4 regions of the Pseudoalteromonas sp. HL-AS1 genome follow, and region 3 is predicted to be linked to each of the others. Evidence: predicted binding sites of a transcription regulator. Region 3 holds the regulator's gene; each other region holds the start of a gene.
What was found. The regulator sigma-54, encoded in region 3, starts transcription at its own class of promoters, with help from an activator protein. The targets are predictions, from matches to a motif close to GTTGGCACGNNNNTNGNNT.
Positions count from the first base shown of each region.

Region 1: the regulator sigma-54 is predicted to act here: its motif matches at 2,081-2,099, upstream of glnA (glutamate--ammonia ligase).
Region 2: the regulator sigma-54 is predicted to act here: its motif matches at 1,928-1,946, upstream of fliE (flagellar hook-basal body complex protein FliE).
Region 4: the regulator sigma-54 is predicted to act here: its motif matches at 2,096-2,114, upstream of RB214_RS07055 (PA2169 family four-helix-bundle protein).

Region 1 is NZ_CP133569.1:166,730-171,153, forward strand. Features, by position in the region: gene RB214_RS00815 (DUF4124 domain-containing protein) at 1-505, opposite strand, end outside; gene glnA (glutamate--ammonia ligase) at 619-2,025, opposite strand; gene typA (translational GTPase TypA) at 2,533-4,356, shown strand.
Region 2 is NZ_CP133569.1:2,587,880-2,592,303, forward strand. Features, by position in the region: gene fliF (flagellar basal-body MS-ring/collar protein FliF) at 1-1,535, opposite strand, end outside; gene fliE (flagellar hook-basal body complex protein FliE) at 1,556-1,888, opposite strand; gene RB214_RS12040 (sigma-54 dependent transcriptional regulator) at 2,045-3,511, opposite strand; gene RB214_RS12045 (ATP-binding protein) at 3,508-4,424, opposite strand, start outside.
Region 3 is NZ_CP133569.1:655,901-660,324, reverse strand. Features, by position in the region: gene kdsC (3-deoxy-manno-octulosonate-8-phosphatase KdsC) at 1-46, shown strand, start outside; gene lptC (LPS export ABC transporter periplasmic protein LptC) at 43-597, shown strand; gene lptA (lipopolysaccharide transport periplasmic protein LptA) at 587-1,132, shown strand; gene lptB (LPS export ABC transporter ATP-binding protein) at 1,129-1,854, shown strand; gene RB214_RS03080 (RNA polymerase factor sigma-54) at 1,924-3,423, shown strand; gene hpf (ribosome hibernation promoting factor) at 3,450-3,737, shown strand; gene ptsN (PTS IIA-like nitrogen regulatory protein PtsN) at 3,742-4,194, shown strand; gene rapZ (RNase adapter RapZ) at 4,213-4,424, shown strand, end outside.
Region 4 is NZ_CP133569.1:1,492,341-1,496,764, reverse strand. Features, by position in the region: gene aceK (bifunctional isocitrate dehydrogenase kinase/phosphatase) at 1-1,022, shown strand, start outside; gene RB214_RS07060 (LysR family transcriptional regulator) at 1,042-1,980, shown strand; gene RB214_RS07055 (PA2169 family four-helix-bundle protein) at 2,158-2,601, shown strand; gene RB214_RS07050 (biopolymer transporter ExbD) at 2,916-3,311, shown strand; gene RB214_RS07045 (IS4 family transposase) at 3,482-4,424, opposite strand, start outside.

The DNA.
Region 1 (4,424 bases), 490 kb from region 3:
GCCCTTTTCGGTGCATAAAAAATATGCAGGGCTCACTTATAGCAATAACTTGGTTTTTACTATTAAAAAGCTTTAATTGTAGTGTGTGCTCACCACGTTCTACATCTCTTATTGCAAAGGTTGAACTGTCACTGGCTGGGCCATGTGCTTTGCCATCAATAAAAAGTTGTATAGTAAAACCAGTTTCAAAGCGTGGTTTTATTCGGCTAGTAACATAAACAGTGCCGGTATTTTCACGAATAGTCTGGTTATGATCAGGTGAGGAAATGGCAATACTAAAGCCCGCTTGTTGAGGCTGGGGTTGCTCGTCAAAAATGTCAGTATTTGTTGCAGGCATATTAAGATCTTGGCTGGTAAGCTTTACCTCTTTAGCACCTTTATGAGGGGTGTCAGAGAACACTAATACGCCATTTTTATCTTTCCAAGCGTATATCTTTGTTTCACCAGCGTAACCATAATTGCTTAATCCTAAAGCAATTAATAGTAATAATATCTTGTTGTTCACTCTGCAGCCCTGCATTTTTGTCGGTAACTTAACTTTAGTGGAGATTGATTAATTTTACCATTAAAAAAGCCCGCAAAGCGGGCTTGAGAACACACATATTTTATACAGCTTAATTAACAGCTGTAGTACATTTCAAACTCAACTGGGTGAGTTGTCATGTTAAGCTTTTCAACTTCTTTAGATTTAAGTTCGATGTAAGCATCGATTAAGTCATCAGTGAATACGCCACCTTGAGTTAAGAATTCACGGTCTGCGCTAAGTGCAGATAGTGCTTCGTCAAGTGATGCTGCAACAGTTGGGATTTCTGCTGCTTCTTCAGCTGGTAAGTCATATAAATCTTTATCCATAGCATCGCCAGGGTGGATCTTGTTTTTGATACCATCAAGGCCAGCCATAAGCATTGCTGAGAAAGCAAGGTATGGGTTAGCTGTTGGATCTGGGAAGCGTACTTCAATACGACGACCTTTTTCAGATGGAACCACTGGGATACGGATTGATGCAGAACGGTTACGTGCAGAGTATGCAAGCATAACTGGTGCTTCAAAACCTGGTACTAAACGCTTGTACGAGTTAGTAGAGGCATTTGCAAAAGCGTTAATTGCTTTAGCATGCTTGATGATACCGCCAATGTAGTAAAGCGCATCTTCAGAAAGGCCGCCGTACTTATCACCAGCAAAAAGGTTTACACCATCTTTAGCAAGTGACTGGTGACAATGCATACCAGAACCGTTATCACCAACAACTGGCTTAGGCATAAACGTTGCTGTTTTACCGTATAAGTGAGCCATGTTATGGATAACATATTTCATTTCTTGGATTTCATCCGCTTTTAATACCATTGTATTAAAGCGAGTAGCAATCTCGTTTTGACCTGCTGTTGCAACTTCGTGGTGATGTGCTTCTACTACTTGACCCATTTCTTCTAGAACTAGACACGTAGCTGAACGCCAATCTTGGAAGTCATCAACAGGAGCAACTGGGAAGTAACCGCCTTTAATACCTGGACGGTGACCTGTGTTGCCATCTGCATATTCTTTATCTGAGTTCCAAGCAGCTTGCTTAGAATCAATTTTGTACATAGAACCAGACATATCTGATTTGTATTTAACGTCGTCAAATACGAAAAACTCTGGCTCAGGGCCAAATAAAACTGTATCTGCAATACCTGTAGAGCGCATGTAATCTTCAGCACGCTTAGCAACAGAACGCGGGTCGCGCTCATAACCTTGAAGTGTTGAAGGCTCTACTACGTCACAACGTACGATTAATGTTGATTCTTCAGTGAAAGGGTCTAGTTTGATTGATTCAGCAACTGGCATTAATACCATGTCTGATTCGTTTATGCCTTTCCAGCCTGCAATTGAAGAACCGTCAAACATTTTACCGTCTTCAAAAAAGTCTTCATCAACTTGGTGATGAGGAATAGATATATGTTGTTCTTTACCCTTAGTGTCAGTAAAGCGTAAATCAATGAACTTGACGTCATTTTCTTTAATAAAATCTAAAACCGATTGTGACATGTGTCCTCCAACTATTGGGTTTTGTTATTACTGCATAATTGCTTTGGGATTTACTAAGCTGATTTTGTGCCATTTTTATAACTAGCTGTTTATAAATTAAAAAAATATCGTTGCATCAAAATGGAATGTACAAATGCACTATATTGGTGCGTAAATTTTCCTTTTTGGTGCAAAATTTACAGGGCACAATTTGCTGCTAATTTAATCGCTCGGAAATAGCATAACCTAAATGCAAAAGAGTACCAAAAAGATCAGCAAAATAGCCAAAAAGGCTGTTTTTCAAAAAAAATTTGAAATTTAATTCATATAATTGTCATATATAAAACAGATACTTAGTAAAAGTATTGAGAAAGTTTTGAAATTTATATTGGATAAACTTTCATCCATGTCATTAATGAGGGATAATATGCGCCCTTTTAAATCCTATGCTGGGACATCTCGCGAAAGCGTGGATGAGTGCGTAGATCTTGCAGGATCAATGAGAATTTAATTTCTCTGAGTAAATATATGAGCATCGAACAGTTAAGAAATATAGCGATTATCGCGCACGTTGACCATGGTAAAACAACACTGGTTGACAAACTACTTGAGCAATCAGGTACATTAGAAACACGCGGCGGTAACGAAGAGCGCGTGATGGACTCAAACGACATTGAGAAAGAACGTGGTATTACCATTTTGGCTAAAAACACAGCCATTTCTTGGAATGACTACCATATCAATATCGTAGATACCCCGGGACACGCCGATTTCGGTGGTGAAGTTGAACGCGTACTTTCGATGGCTGACTCAGTATTATTACTTGTTGATGCTCAAGAAGGTCCAATGCCGCAAACGCGTTTCGTTACGCAAAAAGCATTCGCGCAAGGCTTAAAGCCAATCGTCGTTATCAATAAAATTGATAAGCCAGGCGCTCGTCCAGATTGGGTTATGGATCAAATCTTTGATTTATTCGACAACCTTGGCGCGACTGACGAACAGTTAGACTTTAAAGTAATCTACGCTTCAGCAATCAACGGTTGGGCAACACTAGATTTAGACGAACCATCAGACAACATGGAACCTATGTTCAAGATGATCGTTGAAGAAGTATCACCACCGGATGCAGATCCTGAAGGTGACTTCCAAATGCAAATTTCTCAACTAGATTACAACTCTTATGTTGGTGTAGTTGGTATTGGTCGTATAAAACGTGGTTCTGTTGCTCCTAACCAACAAGTTACTATTATCAGTGCTGATGGCACTACACGTAATGGTAAAATTGGTGCAGTACAAAGCTACCTAGGTCTTGAGCGTATCGAAACTGATAGAGCTTACGCTGGTAACATCGTAACTGTAACAGGTATTGGTGAGCTTAAGATTTCTGATACAGTTTGTTTCCCAGGAAACGTTGAAGCATTACCACCACTAAGTGTTGATGAGCCAACTGTAACAATGACATTCTCTGTAAATAACTCACCTTTCTGTGGTAAAGAAGGTAAGTTTGTAACGTCACGTAATATCCGTGAGCGTTTAGACAAAGAATTAGTACACAACGTAGCACTTCGCGTTGAAGATACTGCAAGCCCAGATAGCTTCCGTGTTTCTGGTCGTGGTGAATTACACCTAGGTATCTTAATCGAAAACATGCGTCGTGAAGGTTACGAGCTTTCAGTTTCTCGTCCAGAAGTTATCTTACGTACTGTAGATGGCGTTCTAGAAGAACCGTTTGAAACAGTGACTATTGACTGTCAAGAAGAGCATCAAGGTTCTGTTATGGAACAAGTTGGCCTACGTAAAGGTGAACTTACTAACATGACTCCAGATGGCAAAGGCCGTATGCGTTTAGACTTCATGATCCCAAGCCGTGGTTTAATTGGTTTCCAAACTGATTTTATGACGCTTACTTCGGGTTCTGGTCTTATGTACCATACGTTCGATCATTATGGTCCTCATAAAGGTGGCGCTATCGGTGTTCGTAAGAACGGCGTAATGATTGCAAACGCAACTGGTAAAGCACTTACTAACGCATTATTCAACTTACAAGAGCGCGGCCGTTTATTCATCGGTCACGGTGTTGAAGTATACGAAGGTATGGTTATCGGTATTCATAACCGTGATAACGACCTTACAGTTAACGCCCTTAAAGGCAAGCAGTTAACTAACGTACGTGCATCTGGTACTGATGAAGCGCAAACGCTTTCTCCACACCTTAACTACTCACTTGAGCAAGCGCTTGAGTTCATCGATGATGACGAGCTAGTTGAAGTTACTCCACTAAACATTCGTATCCGTAAGAAACACCTTACAGAAAACGAACGTAAACGTGCGGGTCGTGCACCTAAGTCATAATCTATTAATTTAGAATAATGATTTTAAAAGCCGCTGTATTGAAAAATACAGCGGCTTTTTTGTGAACA
Region 2 (4,424 bases), 1.7 Mb from region 3:
GTATTGTCGCCAATATCTACGCCTGAACTTAATGCATCTTCGTCGTATTCTTCTAATGTATCGTCTGGATAAATTAAGCGTTTAAGCATTGGTTTAACTACTGCCATTATCAGTACAATAATAACTAAGGCTCCCAATACAAGGCGGGCTATTTTCATAAACCAGTCTTGTTCCCACAGTGGCACTTCTATGGCTAAATCTGTTGCTTCACGTACAAACGGCACTGTTACTACTTCAAGTGCATCACCACGTTGCATATCAAAACCTACACCACCTTGTAATAAGCGACGAATATTTGACAATGCCTCTACCGAGCGCGGGGTCATAGTTGTTTCGCCGTTTTCTCCCACTTTAGGGACGTAGTCAACAGCAACTGACACACTTATTCTGCGTATTACACCACTTTGCTGGCGCTTGTGAGAAATAGTTGTATCGAGTTCATAATTACGTGTTGCTTCTTTGTGGCTACGTGTTGGTGGCGTAGCAGTGCCTGCGCCGCCTTGTCCTGCAACTTCAGGGATGTTTGAGTTTAGCGGTGGTTGATTTGTAAGCGCGCCAGGAATACCAACAGCTAACCCACCAATGTTATTTTCTTCAAATGTGGTTTCGCTTCTAACCGCTGGTAGGTCTGGGTTATAACGCTTTTGAGTTTCCTCAACTGAGCTAAAGTCCATGCTCAAATCAACTTGAGCTGTATAGTTTGCAAGCCCAACAACCGGTATTAAAATACTGTCTATTTTTTCAAGATACTCTTGTTCTCGCTTACGTTCTAAATCGTATTCTTTACGAGAGCGTGCTGCTAATGAGCTTTGCGAACCTGAATTTAATAATCGACCATTTTGGTCAGTAACCGTAACACGTGCAGGCTCTAAGCCTTGTACTGCTGAAGCAATCATATCAACAACAGAGTCTACTTCTTCACGGTCAAGTGAGCGGCCACGCTTAAGTGTTAATACTACAGTAGCAGATGGTTTTTTCTCTCTGCGGGCAAATACGTTTTCTTTAGGGATGGCTAACAATACTTTGGCGCGAGTAATGTTATTTAGCTCTTCAATGGTGCGTGCTAATTGCTGTTCACGACCATGCTTTAAGCGTTCACGCTCCAAGCGCTGGCTTACACCAAAGCCCATATCTTGCATAATTATGTCAGAGCCTGATGCAGGGCCTTGCTCTAACCCTTCGCGGGTCATTAGCAATTTAATGTTTTGGTATTCGCTTTCATCAACCGATACAACATTGCCATCTAGTTGGTATTCAATTTTTTGCGCATCTAAAAAGTCTAATGTTTGAATAAGCTCTTCTGTTTGCATTTTGCCTAACGGGCGCATATCTGGCTGACGAGCCCAAATAATAATAAAAATCGCGATAGCTAAACAAATAGCCAATGCTATAACCAATGTTACTTGGCGCAATACATCAACACCATTTAAAGCACTTAAGTAGCCTGACTTTTGTTCTTGTTGATCATCACCACCACTTTGGTCAATACCGCCACCAGCAAGTGCTAGGTCTGTAGATTGGTTAGATTGCGCCACAATAATTCTCCACTACCTAATTAAACAGGCATGTTCATGATTTCTTTATAAGCTTCAACAAGTTTATTACGAACCTGTACTGTAGCCTCAAAAGCAACTGACGATTTTTGAGAAGCAATCATCGCCTCAGCAAGAGATACACTTCGATCCCCCATCTCAACTGCTGTTACTTTTTGCGCGGCATCTTGTTGTAATCCGTGCACTGAATTTATTGCATCACTTAGCATGTCGCCAAATTGTGCTGTAGAAGTAGACTGCACCTGAGTTGGCAGTTTATTAGTTTGATTATTACGGCCGGCTTCTAAAGCCATTGATTGCATTTCTTGAAATACAGCACTGTTTTGAATTTTCATAATTTATCTCTGACACGCAGTGAACTCTTATAAGTAATAAAGCACAAAGCATGCCAAATAATTAATCATTAAAATACAATAGGTTAACTTTAATCTGTGTGAGTCAGAGTTTTGACGACCCTAAGCTTGCACTGCAAGCTTAGGGTTTATAGGAGGTTATGCAGGAAGTGAAATACCTAGATCGCGCATTTGCGCTAGTTTATAACGTAAAGTTCGTGGGCTTATGCCCAACGTTTCGGCAACGTCTTTACGCTTACCTTGGCAACGTGCAAGGGTTTCTAAAATAATGCGATGCTCTTTGTCTTTAAGCTCATCTTTATAGCTACCGGTATCTGCCGCTAGCAAACCTTGTTTAGGCTCATCCTCAGCATGCGATTTTTCATCATAATATGCAGAGCTTAACGTGCTTTTCTCAATACCTTGAGCTTCTTGAGTTACCTCGGCTGCCGACACTGTTTGCACCGCAGCCAATGAAGGCTCCATAACAAAGTTATTAGATGCTAAGTTTTCGATAAAAATAGCATGCTCGTTTATTGTGTTGCCCGTACGCAGTATAAGTGCACGTTGTATAACGTTATCAAGCTCGCGCACGTTACCAGGCCATGTATGAGCCAATAGCTTTTGCTCAGCCGCTTTATCTAAATACGCCATGGGCTCTTTGCTTTTACTAATATGGCGCTCAATTAAATGCTTAGCCAATACAATAATATCACCGGGGCGTTGGCACAATGGTCGCCACATCAATGGAAAAACATTAAGCCTGTAATATAAATCTTCTCTAAACTGGTTTTTAGCAACCGCTTCTTTTAAGTCACGATTACTGGTAGCCAAAATACGCACATCAAGTTGAATTGTTTTACGGCCACCTAAACGCTCTACTTCACGCTCTTGCAGTACGCGCAAAAGCTTAGCTTGCAACCCTAAGTCCATCTCAGTAATTTCATCAAGTAAAATAGTACCGCCCTGCGCTTGCTCAAACTTACCCGGGCATGCTTGAATCGCGCCCGTAAAAGCCCCTTTTTCGTAACCAAATAAAGTGGCTTCGAGCATGTTTTCAGGAATAGCCGCGCAGTTAATCGCCACAAATGGCTCATTACATCGGCTCGACTTATCATGAATATAACGCGCAAGTACTTCCTTACCTGAACCACTTGGGCCAAGTACCATTACACTTGCATCAGAGCGTGCTACTTTACTTGCAAGCTCCAATAATTGAATACTAGTTGGGTCAGCAACAACGGGGCCGTCGGTTTCTTTTGCTTTTTCAGGCAAATAACGGCTCACCATATTTAACAGCACTTCAGGTGCAAATGGTTTTGCCATGTAGTCAATTGCACCTAGGCGCATGGCCTCTACCGCATCGTCAATTGTGGCATACGCCGTCATCATCAATACAGGTAAATCAGGGTGGTTTAATTTAATACTGCGTAGTAAATCAAGTCCACTCATTGCGCCCATTTGCACGTCGCTTACAACAAGCGAAAATTGATCTTTTTTAAGCAGTAACATTGCTTGCTCAGCACTGCTCGCTGCAACACATTCAATACCCGACATTTCAAGGGTATCTATTAAGGCTTCACGAAGCCCTGCGTCATCTTCGACAACTAAAATAGTGTTACTCATAATGACCCCTCTAATTTAGATGTTGCCTTAATAGGCAGTAACAAGCTAAAGCAGGCACCACCCTGCGTATTATTAGTCACATCAACACGTCCTTGGTGCGCACTAGCCACCGAACTCACTACAGCAAGCCCTAAACCTGTGCCCTGACTTTTTGTAGTAAAAAATGGTTCAAAAATTTTATCGCTTTGGCTTAAATCTACACCTGGGCCATTGTCGCTCACACTAATACGAACCATATCTAAATCTTTTAAATCTCTTTGTGCGTTAATTTTTACTTTTGCGCCGCCGCCAATAACTTGAATACTATTGTGCACTAGATTTTGAATAGCACTGGCCAATGCCGTTTTATTACCAACTATTTGTATATCGGGTTCAGGTAAGCTTACATCCAGTTCACTTTCATTAAGTGCGACCATCGCATCAGCACCTGCTTTAACTTCGGTTAAAAGCTGCTGCATTGAAACTTGCTCAACAACTTGCTGATCGCCACTTTTAGCAAATAACAGCATGTCGTTTACTTGAGTTTCTAAATCTTTTAAACGCGACATTAACTTTGTTTGAAAATTATCGCGAGATGCTTCGGGTAAGCGCTTAGACCCTAAATTAGCAGCGTACAGCATAGCGGCTGAGAGCGGCGTACGGACTTGATGCGCTAATGATGCAACCATTTTACCCAGCGCGCTTAATCGCTGCATATGTGCAACACGTTTTTGTAAGCGGCGAGTTTCGGTTAAATCCGTCATTAAAATAAGTTGCCCAGGCTCTGGTGCTAAAGCAGTAATATCAAGCTTTATTAGGCGTCCGTCTTTTAAAGACACTTCATGGCCATCATCTTGATGTGGCCTAAAAGAGCGCTGAATAACATTAAACCAGCGCTCACCTTCAAGTGGCTCGCCAAGCATATCAATCGCTA
Region 3 (4,424 bases):
GCTTGAAAATGGTAAAGCATTGACTACACAAGGCACTAGTTCATGAATGCAGCGCGCATAATATTAAGCGTTTTATTCATTAGCTGTATGGTTTGGCTTTGGTACCCTTATTTTACACAAACAAATATTGTGCCTCAGGCTGAGCCTGAAGTTATTGCTAAGCCTGATTACATAGCTATTGAGCTCAAACAGACAGCCTATGATGAGCAAGGTAAAATTAGCCACAAAGTCACTGCGGCTAAAATGGAGCTATACCAGCAATTAGGTTTCACGTTTTTCGAAAAACCCATTTTCACTTTATATAACGAACAACAAACGTGGCAAATAAATGCAGACGAAGCAACATTATACGAAGATAAACAATTAATTTTAGAAGGTAATGTGGTTGCCAAAAATTTAACCGATAACGCCATGATAGACAAAATCAATGCTGATAATATTCAGGTTGATATAAAGCTATTAACAATGCGTTCGGAGCAACCCGTCATCATCACTGGACCCAATTTAAAAATCACCGGTAAAGGCCTAGAAGCCGACTTAAAAACCGAAGTGATAAAACTAATTAACCATACGCGAACCATATACTATGACCAATAAAATATTAAAATCACTTATAATTCCTACACTTATACTAGCGTTTAATAGTAGTGCTGCAGAGCAAAACACGCAACCTGCTGCCAATCAAATTTCAATAAGTGCCGACAAGCAAGAAGGTCAATTGAAAGCTAATGTGGGTATTTTTGAGAAAAACGTTGAGATTATTCACGGTAATCGCCGCATTACAGCCGATCGCCTCGAAGTACACAAACGTGATGAACTTGGTGATAATAAACAATTATTAATTGCCACAGGTAGCCCTGCGCACTTTGAAGAAAAGCAATCAGACGGCACAACTATGAGCGCCAGTGCTGACGAAGTACGTTATGATGTATCTAAGCGTTTTTTAACGCTTGTTGGTAATGCACAAGTATCGCAAGCCGGACAAAAAATAAATGCTAAAAGCATTACCTACGACATAGAGCAGCAGCTCATCAGTGCCGAAAAAGATGAAAACTCAACTGACCGCGTTCACACAATTTTAGTACCGATCGAAACTAAAAAAAGTAAAAAAGGCGATAAAGGTCAACCATGAGCACATTAAAAGCAGAACTATTAGCAAAAAGCTATAAAGGTCGTGAAGTTGTAAAAAACGTCGGCCTTGAAGTACAAGCTGGCAGTATAGTTGGCTTACTTGGCCCTAACGGTGCTGGTAAAACAACGACTTTTTATATGATTGTAGGGCTTGTTCCTAGCGACAAAGGTAAAATATCTATTGATGATAACGATATTACTCTTTTACCTATGCATAGTCGTGCTAGATTAGGCATAGGCTACTTACCACAAGAGTCATCGATTTTTAGAAAGCTGACTGTTTATCAAAACTTAATGGCCATTTTAGAAACGCGCAAAGAACTAAATAAACAAGCCAGAGAAGACACGCTCAATAACTTATTAGATGAATTTAGCATACAACACATTCGTGATAGCCAAGGTATGGCATTATCGGGTGGAGAACGTCGTCGTGTAGAAATAGCACGAGCGCTGGCAGCAGATCCTAAATTTATATTACTGGATGAACCGTTTGCTGGTGTTGACCCTATTTCGGTATTAGATATAAAGAAAATAATAGAACATCTTAAAAATCGTGGGATTGGAGTATTAATTACCGACCATAACGTAAGAGAGACCCTTGATGTTTGTGAAAAAGCCTACATTGTTTCTCATGGGGAACTGATTGCATCAGGTACTCCAGAACACGTATTAAATGATAAAACAGTACGCGATGTTTACTTAGGCGAGCAATTTAGGCTGTAACATTTACGCCATGTCTTTAAGCATCTGCTAGTATTAATTATAACAACATAAAAGGATTGTTAGAGATACATGAGGCAATCACTACAGCTGCGCATGGGCCAGCAACTTACAATGACTCCACAGTTGCAACAAGCTATTCGTTTGTTGCAACTCAGTACATTGGATCTCCAGCAAGAAATACAAGAAGCTCTCGACAGTAATCCACTTTTAGAGGTTGAAGAGGCAGACTATTCTGAAGACGCTGCTGGTAAAAACGAGCAAAAAGCTGATACCGATGACATAACTGTTAGCGCATCTGCTGATGATGCTCCGAGCGAATATGAACAAGATACTGGTGAAGCACTTGCAAAAGACACGCTAAGTGACGACATGGCTATGGATGTTAGTTGGGATGAGTACATGAGTGCCGCCCCAGCAGCCTCATCAGGTCCAATGCCTGAAGACGAATCTATATACCAAGGCGCCTCTACTGAAACGCTCCATGAGTATTTAATGTGGCAATTACAACTAACGCCATTTAGCCCTACCGATGAAGCCATCGCTATTGCGATTGTAGAGGCCGTCGATGATTCAGGTATTTTAACTCTCAGTTGCGAAGAAATTTTAGAAAGCTTTAATCAAGAAAACGAAGATGATAACGAAGTCGAACTTGATGAAATTGAAGCGGTATTAAAACGCATTCAACTGTTTGATCCTGTTGGTATTGCTGCACGTAGTTTACAAGAGTGTTTGTGTATTCAGCTTAATCAATTTGATAAAGAAACACCTTACATTAATGAAACGAAAATGATTTTAACCGAGCATATTGATCTATTAGCAGCTCGCGACTATCGTACATTAATGAAAAAAACTAAGCTTAAAGAAGAAGAGCTTAAAGAAGTGATGACACTAATACATACTCTCAACCCAAAACCTGCAGATACTATTGTAAGGGAAGAATCTGAGTATGTTATTCCTGATGTGTCAGTTAAAAAAATTAAAGGTCGCTGGGTTGTCGAATTAAACCCAGATAGCATGCCTAAAATTCGTGTTAATAGCCAATACGCGGCAATGTCTCGCACTGTAAAATCAAGTGGCGACAGCCAGTTTATTCGCTCACATTTACAAGAAGCTAAATGGTTTATTAAAAGCTTAGAAAGTAGAAACGACACGCTATTAAAAGTTACTAATTGTATTGTTAAGCAACAACAAGGATTTTTTGAACATGGCCCTGAAGCCATGAAACCAATGGTTTTAAATGATGTCGCTGAAATGGTAGAAATGCACGAATCGACAATTTCGCGTGTGACTACTCAAAAGTACATGCATACACCCCGTGGTATATTTGAGCTTAAATATTTTTTCTCAAGCCATGTAAGTACTGAAAACGGTGGTGAATGTTCATCTACAGCAATACGTGCGCTTATCCGAAAATTAATCGCAGCAGAAAACTCAGCAAAACCATTGAGTGATAGCAAAATAGCGGATATATTGGCTGAGCAAGGAATTAAAGTAGCAAGACGTACAATCGCAAAATACCGTGAATCTCTTGCTATTCCACCGTCAAATCAGCGTAAAAGTCTGATTTAAGACGCTAAACTAAGAGGGTAATGCTTATGCAACTAAACTTAACTGGTCGTCACGTAGAATTAACCGATTCACTAAGAGACTATATTAATACTAAATTTGCGAAGCTTGAAAGACACTCTGATCATATTAATAATGTTCATGTCATTCTCGATGTAGAAAAATTAAATCAAAAAGCAGAAGCCACAATACACGTAAGCGGTGCTGAGCTATTTGCCTCTACAGAACATCAAGATATGTATGCCGCTATTGACTCGTTGATCGACAAGCTCGATCGCCAAGTAATCAAACACAAAGAGAAGCTTGCTCGACACTAATATGATGAAATTAAGTTCACTTATATGCCAGGACTGCAGCAAAGCTGCGGTCCTTTTTAATAGCAAAAAAAGAATTTTAGAGTTCATTAGCGAACTTGCTCACGACAAACTTCCGTATTTACCGCAACAAGATATTCTTAATGCTTTAATGAGCAGAGAGAAATTAGGTAGTACAGGTATAGGGCGTGGCATTGCTATTCCTCATGGAAGAATGAGCGGTGCAGAAGAGCCTTTGGCTTTAGTGCTCGTTAGCGAAACTCCAATAAACTTTGATGCAATCGATAATCGCCCTGTTGATATTTTTGTCGCACTCATCGTACCAGATGGCGATAACCAGCAGCACTTAAAGACTCTAGCAACCATTGCTGATAAACTAAACAACAAAGATTTTTGTAAACAGTTACGCAGTGCAAAATCTGATACTGAGCTTTACCAAGTTATTGTCGATCAATCATAGTTTTATAAAGGGTGTTAAATGGAGTTAATTATCATAAGTGGCCGTTCTGGTTCTGGAAAGTCGGTTGCTTTGCGCGTTGTAGAAGATTTAGGTTATTATTGCGTAGATAATATTCCAGTAAACCTACTACCTTCATTAGTTCGCAGTGTGTCTGATAGCTACGATAAAATTGCTGTTAGCATAGATGTGCGCAACATCCCTAAAGAACAAGATGAATTTAACGATATTCT
Region 4 (4,424 bases), 840 kb from region 3:
TATATTTAGATGCACTTTTAACTAAGTCATCTCAAATGCGTGTTATTTTTGGCTTTGCCCGCGCCTACTTTATGGTAGAGACTCACGCACCTTCAGCACTTGTTCGGTTTTTAAATCAACTTATGCCAAACAAAACACTTGCTGAGCTCTATAACGCAGTGGGTTTTCATAAGCAGGGTAAAACTGAGTTTTACCGAGAGTTTTTAAATCATTTATCTCACTCTAGTGATGAGTTTACAATTGCACCGGGGACTCCCGGTATGGTGATGATGGTATTTACCCTCCCCTCATTTGGCTATGTTTTTAAAGTAATAAAAGACAAATTTGGTGAGAGTAAACCCTTTGGCCGTGATACCGTATTAAAGCGCTATCAACTAGTAAAAAACCATGATCGCGTTGGCAGAATGGCCGATACCATAGAATATTCTAACGTCGTATTTCCTTTAGCGCGTTTTGATAGTAATTTACTTGCGCAATTACATAAAACAATTGGCTCATCAATGGTAATTGAGGGCGATTGGTTGATCATCAAGCACTTGTATATTGAACGGCGCATGACACCTCTTAACTTGTTTTTAGAAAATGCTGATGAAGAAAGTGTCGCCGACGCGATTGAAGAATATGGGCAAGCCCTAAAAGAAATGATTGCTGTTAATATATTCCCTGGTGATATGCTCTTAAAAAACTTTGGTGTAAGTAAGCACAAACGTATTATTTTTTACGATTACGATGAAGTTCAATATCTAACCGATATGAACTTTAGAGCATTACCAAAAGCAAAGAGCTATGACGACTATCTAATGGATGAACAAAGTTACTCTGTTGCACCACAGGACGTATTTCCTGAGCAACTTTGTACATTTGTAATGCCAAACCCTACGTATAAAAAGTTTTTACTCAGCACTCATCCTGAGCTTATAGATGTTAGCTTTTGGAAGCAGGCACAACAAAATATAAAAAATGGTCAGGTAAGTCATATTTACCCATACCCGACAGCACAGCGCTTTATTCACCACTGGTAAGCGCTAAAGGACACACACAATGAATATAAGTAAAATAGATTTAAATTTACTCGTTTACCTCGATACATTGCTTCGAGAATGCAACGTAACACGCGCTGCTAATCAATTGAGTATAACGCAACCTGCAATGAGTAATGGCCTTAAACGTCTTCGTAACTTATTTAACGACCCTATTTTAGTTCGTACCAGCGATGGTATGGTACCTACCGAGCGTGCTTTGGAGTTACAACCCGTTATTCGTGGCATTTTAATGACCCTTGAAGAAACTCTAGCACCTAATCGAGAATTTGAGGCAAGCCAAAGTAAGCGTGTGTTTAGAATAATGGCCAGTGATTACGCTGCAAGTACATTAGCACCAAAGCTTTTAAGTAAATTGCACGAAGAAGCCCCCGATACTACTTTAGATATACTCACACCAAGTGATGTCACCTTTCATGATGTAGAAAACGGTAAAGTAGATATGGCAATCAACCGTTTTGAAAACTTACCTCAGTCTTTTCATCATAAACGTATTTGGAAAGATAGTTTTTGCTGCTTAGTAAAAGCCGATAATCCTATAATTGAAAACTTTAGTCTCGACAGCTATTTAAAAGCGCGCCATATATGGGTAAGCAAAACAGGTTTTGGTGTAGGTGTAGGCATGGACCCTAAAGATGTGCAAAAACTTGGCTGGGTTGACGAAGCACTTGCTCACTTTGGTAAGCATCGTAATATTGCCACTTTTACGCGTAACTACCATGTAGCAATTCATTTAGCTAAAGAGAAAAATTTGATTGCGACCCTTCCTTCAAAAGCCGCAAATATATATTTAGATGATCCGGGGCTTAAAATTTTAGAGCCACCATTTCCAATTCCTCCTTTTGAGCTTGATATGATTTGGAGTCCACTGTTACATCGCGATGCGAGTCACATTTGGTTACGTCAAAAAGTAGCTGAAGTAGCTGAAGAGCTAAAATAACTTTATTACACAATATAATGTAAAAATTGCTAGGTTATTTTTATGCCTGTTAACTTAGCACTCGACTGAAGTAAAATTAAACCAATAAAATCAAATAACTACATAACTATTGAAACGTGGAACATACATTGCTTTTATTAAATTGAACTATACATTCATTTAATTAAAGAGGTCATTATGAACACCCATCAAGGATCAGAAGTAAATCATATTACTGACATCATTCAAGTTATGAACAGCGGCATCGATTTTTATCAAAAAGCACAGGAAAAAGTTGAAGACCCTGCTATTGGTGCACTTTTTCAGCGTATGATAGATGCCCGAAAAGTGAGTGTTGAGCGCTTGCAGCCATATGCAATTAATGAAAAAGGCGAACGCGAAGATGGCTCATCTTTCGCTGTCGAAGCAAGGCGTGCATACACAGCGCTGCTTACTACATTTAGCTCACACAACGACAGCACGTATGTAAAAGAGCTTGAAGAGGTAGAAGATAAAACCCTTGAAGAAATTAAAGCTGCAATGGATAAACCGCAACCAGCTGACTGCGAAGCTGCACTGGCTAAAACATTATTAACAATGCAAAGCTGCCATGCAGAAATGAGCCGTATGCAAAAGCATTAAGCTTACATAGCTCACAACTAGAACCCAGCCTCGAGCTGGGTTTTTTATTGCCTCTAATACCAATCTACATAGTTTTTTAAGCAATTTAACAAATTGCATTACATTATAACGATGCTAAATAGACCCCATATATAAGCAGAACGGTATAAACACCACCTTATTTCACCACATTTTAAATACATAATTAGTACAAATATTTAATGTTATTAGAATGTTTATTTAACCACGCTTTATTTTTGCTGTGCTAATTTTGTTAATAGGTACCTAAAACCTTGCTGTGGCGCCGCAGCATTTAATTAAAAATAAGATCCAATATGAAAAGCAAACTAACCAAGCTGCAAAAAAATGCTGATGTAGATATGACCCCGATATTAGACATAGTGTTCATATTACTAATTTTCTTTATTGTAACTACATCTTTTGTAAAACCTGTGGCTATTGAATTAAACCGACCACTCGACAGCCCTCAAATAGATAAGCCTGTTAAAAATGCTCTATTTAGAATTGATGAAAGTAACGGAGTATATTTTTCTGGGAGGTTAATTGATTTAGAGCAAGTTGCGACTAATTTAGCTATGTTCGCGGCTGAATATGAAATAAGTTCAGTACTTATAACCGCAGACGAAAACAGTACACATAATACTTTAATAAATGTAATGAATAATATTAAGCAATACGATGATTATCCAATAAGTTTGATTTCTAAATAAAATCAGCCCAAACTAAAACCAAAAAAAGGGCCTTACGGCTAATGCCAGTCAGTTAAGCTGACTGGCATTTTTCTTTTTATGGGGATACTTAGATGGTTTTGGCTTAACCCATCGGGCTGAGGGATCCCCACTTTAAACGGGCAGTTACACAGAATCCGTTACAGGCTCCTTTATCCAGCGGCTTCTTTTTCGTAATTCAAAATAAAGTTTTTTAAACTTTTTTCTATATAGCTTTGTGTAATACGTCTCTTACATAGCTTTATGACTTGCTTGGCTAAGGTTAAAAATGAAAGAACTCGGCGATTCTTAACGCTATTTGCTTGAAATTTTATATGCCACTTTCTTTTTTCTGCTTCACACCCTATAAACCATAACGCAGTGCTCGCTATTGTGGCTATCAAGCATAATATTCCTATTCTATTTATGCCGGTGCTTTTACTAAAACGCCACGAAAAACCATATCTCAAACTTTTGTCATCGCGGAAATTTTGCTCTATTTGCATTCTTTTACTATATAAACCAACTACTCGCTTACTCGTCATTGTATTGTCTGATGTCGCGAGTAACCATGGCTCTTTAGCTAAGTTTTGATACATTTTTGTATCTTTCGTAAATCTGCTTTTTCCTTTTCTTCCTTTATTTTTTCCATGATATACGTGTAAAAATGCATCGCATGCTGTCGGGCTAGACTGAGTTAGTCGTGCTTGACCTAACGTCTTAGGTATATCGCTGGCACCAGCCCTAAGTTGTTTTAATGTATGCCATTGTGATTGCATGGCTAGTTTACACTTCATTGAGCCTCTTAATCGACCTATCATATGCCAACCAAGTTCGCGTACTTTACTATACCAAGGCGTAAGAAAGCCGCCGTCTGTTACAATATAGACACTAGGATGTCGTCCAAGCACTTCATAAAGTTCATCTAAAAACAGGCTGTTGGTTGCTGGGCTATCAAAATCCTTCTGCTCAACAATCATGTTATAAATCACGATAGAGCGCCCATCCACAAGTAAGCTTGCTCGCAGTAAGTGATAGTCGTGACCACAGGCACCGCTCCAGTCAACGGCAATTGCAAGCATGGGTAAAGAGTCAATAATAGGATGAGCTAATGCT